DNA from 2 places in the Glutamicibacter sp. NPDC087661 genome. Region 2 is predicted to be linked to the other one. Evidence: riboswitches for the same ligand, from Rfam matches in the RefSeq annotation. Region 2 holds a riboswitch; the other holds the start of a gene.
What was found. Region 2 has a riboswitch for S-adenosylmethionine ahead of ACIOTN_RS13990 (bifunctional o-acetylhomoserine/o-acetylserine sulfhydrylase). Riboswitches for the same ligand answer to the same signal wherever they lie in the genome.
Positions count from the first base shown of each region.

Region 1: it holds a riboswitch for S-adenosylmethionine, as region 2 does, so the genes downstream of both, ACIOTN_RS09830 (methionine ABC transporter ATP-binding protein) here and ACIOTN_RS13990 (bifunctional o-acetylhomoserine/o-acetylserine sulfhydrylase) in region 2, are expected to answer to the same signal.

Region 1 is NZ_JBIUWE010000003.1:114,358-117,562, forward strand. Features, by position in the region: gene ACIOTN_RS09820 (hypothetical protein) at 1-2, shown strand, start outside; gene ACIOTN_RS09825 (WxL protein peptidoglycan domain-containing protein) at 40-1,083, shown strand; SAM riboswitch class I at 1,381-1,471, shown strand; gene ACIOTN_RS09830 (methionine ABC transporter ATP-binding protein) at 1,590-2,609, shown strand; gene ACIOTN_RS09835 (methionine ABC transporter permease) at 2,606-3,205, shown strand, end outside.
Region 2 is NZ_JBIUWE010000005.1:116,784-119,988, reverse strand. Features, by position in the region: gene ACIOTN_RS13995 (homoserine O-acetyltransferase) at 1-298, opposite strand, end outside; gene ACIOTN_RS13990 (bifunctional o-acetylhomoserine/o-acetylserine sulfhydrylase) at 301-1,644, opposite strand; SAM riboswitch class IV at 1,736-1,855, opposite strand; gene ACIOTN_RS13985 (VOC family protein) at 2,028-2,672, shown strand; gene ACIOTN_RS13980 (GNAT family acetyltransferase) at 2,734-3,150, opposite strand; gene ACIOTN_RS13975 (CPBP family intramembrane glutamic endopeptidase) at 3,169-3,205, opposite strand, start outside.

The sequences.
Region 1 (3,205 bases), on a different contig from region 2:
AGAGTTCCAGCTTCACCGGCGGCACGCACAGCGTTCCCCGTGGTGCGTGCCGCCACCATTTCTGCCGACCACATTCCCGAGGAAAAGATGTTCCAGCAATACGCCACCCGCAAGAACTTGCGACACCGTGCAACGATCAGTGTGCTCGCGGTAGCCATCGCCACTGCCCTTACGGCGCCGGCTGCTCATGGCGATGACTTGTCGTGGGGCACCAACCCGGGCGGCACAGAAACCCGGTCGAGTTTCGCCTACGATCTCGAGCCCGGGGAACAGGCCCGGGATTCCTTCGAGATCACCAACTACGGGACCGAAGAAATTTCACTGGCCGTCTATCCCGCAGACGGTGCGACCACCAGCAACGGGTCGCTGGAACTCTCCGAGCGAACCGACCTGGCTACTACCGTGGGCGCGTGGATCGAGGTAGACCAAGCTGAAGTAGCCTTGGGACCGGGGGAGAAAACCTCGGTCGAATTCACTGTCGAAATTCCAACGGACGCCGCGCCGGGGGACTATCTGGGTGGCATGGTTTCGTCCTATATCGATACCTCGGCTGGAACCGTGGTGGTCGACCGCCGACTGGCCACGCAGCTGGCTGTCCGAGTCGGTGGCGAGGGAGCAGTCAAGCTGAACGTGTCGGCAGCCAGCGCCCAGGCGCCCATCGCGTGGAACCCGTTCGAACCGGTTGATGCCATCGTGGGCGCAACCGTGGCCAACGAAGGGAATCTGCGGGCCCGGGGCAGCTACACGATCACTGCATCTGGCCCCTTCGGCTGGGGATCCACATCGTCCGAATACCAGCTCGATGAACTGCTACCCGGGTCCATTGTGGCAATCGAACAGCAGCTGCCGGGACTCTGGCCGCTGCTATGGCAGCAGGTCGAAGTTAGAGTGAACGCCGAAGACATCGACTCATTGCCGGCCGGGTTCAGCACAGCTTCGACAACTTTCTGGTCCATCCCAGCCGGATGGATCCTGCTTCTGGTCGCAGTTATTGCGGCATCAATTCTCTTGGGAGTCCGGCGGTCCCGGCGTTGGGAAGCCGACGACGAGCTGGAAGAACCTGTTGCGGTGGAAAGCAACTAGTCCGACTAATGCTGAACGGGTTCGTCGTCGCTCCCAAATCATATGTGCGCAGTCCGTGGCCATTGGCCGCGGACTTAGCAATTTAAAGCTCGGCAATCGATCGCAAGGACGGCATCCAAGTCAATGTTTTGCCGTAATTGCAGTCGTAAATAGTCACAAGATGCTATATGACGTGGAAAATGACGCGAATCAAGGACACGGAAACACGTCACGGGGTTTCATGACGTTTTGCTGACTTCACGCTTGGTCACAAATTATTCCGTGCTCGACACTGAAGTTGTTCAAGATATTGAACGCCACCCATCCAGAGCGACCGAGAGACCTGGCTCGTTGACGTCGCAGCAACCACCCGAATCGCGGGACGGTGCTACCGCCAGGACCGATGGAGCAGTGGCTGCCACCGGGCCACGCCAAGCCGCGAGCCGGCGCAACTTCGGCCCCGGGCAGTGCCTCACGGTGCAACAGCCAAGGAGAATTATGGAGCGCATCGCCCAGGAGCATGCAGCATGATCGAGATCAAGGACCTGCATAAGCACTACGACACCGCGCAGGGGCGCATCGAGGTGCTCAAGGGGATCGACCTGTCGGTGCCCGAAGGCTCGATCACGGCCGTGGTCGGCCCTTCCGGGGCCGGGAAATCGACCTTGTCCCACTGCATCTCGCTGCTGGAGAAGCCCAGCAGCGGGCAGATCCTCGTCGACGGCAAGGACCTCGGCGCGCTGTCGGGCAAGGCCCTGCGCTCCGAACGCCGCGCCATCGGCACGATCTTCCAGAACTCGGCCCTGCTGAGCCGGCTGAGCGTCGCCGAGAACGTGGCCCTTCCGCTGCGGAACCTCGGGGTGGTTCACCATGAAATGCAGCAACGGGTGGCCCAGCTGCTGGACCGGGTAGGGCTGCTGGAAAAAGCGAACGCCTATCCCGGGCAACTTTCCGGCGGGCAACGGCAGCGCGTCGGCATCGCCCGGGCCCTGGCCCTGCGCCCGCGGCTGCTGCTCTCCGACGAAGCCACCTCGGGCCTGGACCCCGAATCCACCCACCAGGTGCTGGGGCTGCTGGATTCGTTGCGCAGCGACCTGGGACTGTCCATCATCCTGATCACCCATGAGATGGATGTGGTGCGGCATGTGGCTGACGAGGTCGCCCAGCTCGCCGGTGGACGCATTGCCGAGCACGGAGCCCTGCATGAGCTGGTGGCATCCCCGGGTTCGGAGACCGGGGCGAAGCTGCTGCCGCTGCGGGCCGAGGACCTGCCGGCAGGCTTCGACTACGCAGTGACGGTGGCCTACCGCAAAGACCGGGTCGATCCCGGCTGGATCTCGCGTCTGGGCATCGAACACGGGATCGCGGTGGCCCTGTTGGGCGGCGCCGTCGAGGCGCACCATGAGGGGACCTTGGGCCGCGTGCGCTTGGGCGTGCGGGGCGCAGCCCCTGAGTACCTGATCCGGTTGCTGGACGGGTGGGGCCTGCAAACCGACCCAAGCAGCCTTGCCCGCAACAACCACGAACTGGTGGAGGCCAACGCATGAGAATCCCCTTTGAAAGCGCAGCGGTGGGCACCGACACTCCGTGGCAGCAATTGCCCGAGTTGATGCTGCCGGCCTACGGCCAGACGTGGGCCATGGTCGGAATCGTCATGGCCCTGGTCATCAGCCTCGGAGGACTGATGGGCATCGCGCTGTACAACACCGATCGGCAGGGGCTCTTCCCTCGGGCGCGCCTGCATGCGGTGCTCAGCTGGATCGCCAACATGGGACGCTCCTTGCCGTTCTTGGTGCTGATGGCAGCGATCATCCCCTTCACCAAATGGGTCACCGGCACCACCATCGGCATTGCGGCGGCCGCCGTGCCCATGACCATTGCCGGCATCCCGTTCTTCGCCCGGCTGGTGCAGAACGCGCTGAACGACCTGCCCAGGCACAACCTGGCCGTAGGGCTGGTGACCGGCGGTTCGACCGCGCAAATCATCGGCACCACCCAGATCCGCGAGGCGCTGCCGGCCCTGGCCTCGGCTATCACGCTGAACACCATCTCGATGATCGAGTACTCGGCCATCGCCGGAACCATCGGGGCCGGCGGCATCGGCTATCTCGCTGTGACCTACGGCTACCAGCGCTTCGACATG
Region 2 (3,205 bases):
AGTACTCATTGGTGTCAACCGTGGCGCCGGGGCCTACGAGCTCTTCCCACCAGCCGGCGCTTTGCGAATCGCCTTGCGCAACGTGGGCGTCACCGGTGAGCGCATGCATCACGAGCACCGCGTTGGAGCCATCAGCTGCTAGCGTCCCCCACGTTTCATAGGCCAGCACCACGTCCGGAAGGAATCCACCGAATTCGAAGTGGTGCTCCCCCACGGACTTACGGCGCAAAATGCCGTCTTGCCCGCCAGCGAGCTCTTCGGCGCGCAGAGTATCTTCAGTAGTCACAATGGATGCCATGCCTAGAGGGTTTCCTGCAGTTCCTTGTTCTCGAGGGCTGCAACAGCTTGGAAGCCCAGTTCCAGATCGGCCAGAATATCCTTGATATTCTCCAGTCCGACGCTCAGCCGCACCAGTCCCGGGCTCACGCCGGCCGCAACCTGCTCAGCTTCGGAGAGCTGGGCATGGGTGGTGGAGGCCGGGTGGATGACCAATGAGCGCACGTCGCCGATGTTCGCGACATTGGAGTGCAATACCAGTGCGTCCACGAAGGCCTGGCCGGCTTCCGAACCGCCCTCCAGTTCGAACGCGATGATCGAGCCGGCGCCCTGATCGCTGTACTTCTGCGCACGCTCATGCCAAGGCGAGGACTTCAGGCCTGCGTAGGCGACCTTCTGCACTTCCTCGCGGGATTCGAGCCAATTGGCAACTTCTACGGCATTCTGGCCGTGGCGCTCAATGCGCAGCGACAAGGTTTCCAGGCCCTGCGCGATCAAGAACGCGTTGAACGGCGCAACCGAGGAACCCAAATCGCGCAGCAACTGCACGCGGGCCTTGAGGATGTAGGCCAGATTGGCGCCCAGGATGCCGTTGACACCCAGGTCGCGGGCGAAGACCAGGCCGTTGTAGGACTCGTCCGGGGTGTTGAAGCCCGGGAAGCGGTCGGCGTCCTTGGCGAAGTCGAAGTTGCCCGAGTCCACGATGACACCGGCAATGGCACTGCCGTGTCCGCCGAGGAACTTGGTGGCTGAATGGATCACGATATCCGCGCCCCACTCGATCGGGCGGATCAAGTACGGGGTGGCCAGGGTGTTGTCCACCAGCAGCGGCACGCCAGCTTCGTGGGCGATCGCCGAGATGCCCTCGATGTCCAGGACGTCCTGTCGCGGATTGGAGATGGTTTCCCCGAAGAAGGCCTTGGTGTTCGGACGCACCGCGGCGCGCCAATCATCCAGGTTGTCCGGGTCGGAAACGAAGGTGACCTCGATGCCCAGGCGCTTGAGCGTGTGCTTGAGCAGGTTCTGGGTTCCGCCGTACAGGCTGGGGCTGGCCACCAGGTGGTCGCCGGCTTCGGCCAAATTCAAGATGGCGAAAGTGGTGGCAGCCTGTCCCGAGGAGAGCAGCAGTGCTCCAACGCCGCCCTCCAGGTCAGCGATGCGGGTTTCCACCGCGTCGGTGGTCGGGTTGCCGATACGGGTGTAGATCGGCTCCAGTTCCTGCAGCGCGAAACGTGCAGCAGCGCTCTGGGCGCTGGGGAAGACGAAAGAGGTGGTTTGGAAAATCGGGAGAGCCCGTGCCCCGGTCGTCGGATCCGGGGTCTGGCCGGAGTGGATCTGACGGGTTTCAAATGACCAGTTATTGCTCATGGTTTCCTCCAAATAGCGTTTCATGACTATGGGGGTACGCCACTGAAAAGACACCGACAGGAAGCACCATATCGTGACGACTTCCAGGGGTAACCCGCGCTTGTCCTTGATGCCTTGTGCGTTCAAGGGCCAGGTCTTCACCCGGGGCACCCCACCGCGGTTGGAGGGTTGCCGCCCAGTAAGCCGGGGCTTGTTACTGGGACTCATGACCTGGTACCAGTTTGCCCGAAAACCGAAGATCTTTGCAACGCAAGGGCTGGTGATTGGACTCAATCGGTCATATTTCGCGAATATTGCAGGTTCATCGCAGAGTATTCGATAGCATCACGGAACTTAGGTGTGCCTAAGTAGAGACTCGCATCACATGTTGTCATGATGGGCACATGATGAGGCTAGATCACGTAAGTTATGCATGCGGCCCGGACGGGCTGTTGCCAACCGCTGAAAGAATCTCCGAGTCCCTTGGACTGGAATTCGTCAAGGGCGGCGTGCATCCACGATTCGGAACACGCAATGTCATCTTCCCGCTCAAGCATGGCCAGTACCTGGAGGTGGTTGAAGTCCTGAACCACCCGGCCAGCGACAAGGCACCCTTCGGACAGGCGGTTCGCGCCCGTTCGGAGCTCGGCGGCGGCTGGATGGGCTGGTGCGTCTCGGTGGAGGATCTATCCAGTGCCGAGGACCGCTTGGGCCGCAAGTCGGTGCCGGGCAACCGGAAGTTCCCTGATGGCCGCGAACTGACCTGGCAGCAGATTGGCATCAAGGGCCTGATCGCCGATCCGCAGTGCCCGTACCTGATTTCCTGGGATGAAGGATCCGAGGAGCTGCATCCGTCCAAGGCGCTGGAACCTGCCGGCGCCATCAGCCAGATCTCCATCGCCGGCTCGCGTGAACGGGTGCTGGATTGGCTGGGCCAGCCGCAGAACGTCAATTTGGGCGCTGTCACCATGCAATATGAAGCGCCGAATGGCACTCCGGGCATCATGTCGGTTACCTTTGAGACCGAGTCCGGAACCGTGGTGCTGTAAACAGTTCCGCAGAGATCGCAAGTAGGCGGGGACAATGGCGTCCCCACCTACTTTCTTTTCCTTAAGGCCGGTCCAGCCGCTTCCCCAGGACCACGACGTGCTGATCTTCGAAGCCCAGTCGTTCATAGAAATCGATGACGGCAGAGTTCTCCCCGCGGACCATGAGCTGCACCTTGGGCACGCCGCGATCCCGCAGCCACAGGACAGCAGCATCCACCAGCGCCCTTCCCAGGCCGTTGCCCTGCCGGCACGGATCCACCGCAACATAGTAGAGCCAACCTCGGTGGCCATCATGGCCAACCATCGCAGTAGCCATGAGTTGATCGTTCTCAACGATGGACAGCACCGTGGAAGTAGGCTCGGCCAAAGCCCGTCGGGCGTCGGCGAGCGCATCATTCCACGGACGAGTCAGCCCAGTTGCTTCCCACAATTCAACTGCTTGGCGAAGGTCCTCCTCGCGCAGCACGGTAATCTGCATTGGCTCAGCTTACCGGCGCTACTGGCCGATTCCGATGGCCGGCCCGACCAAGGCG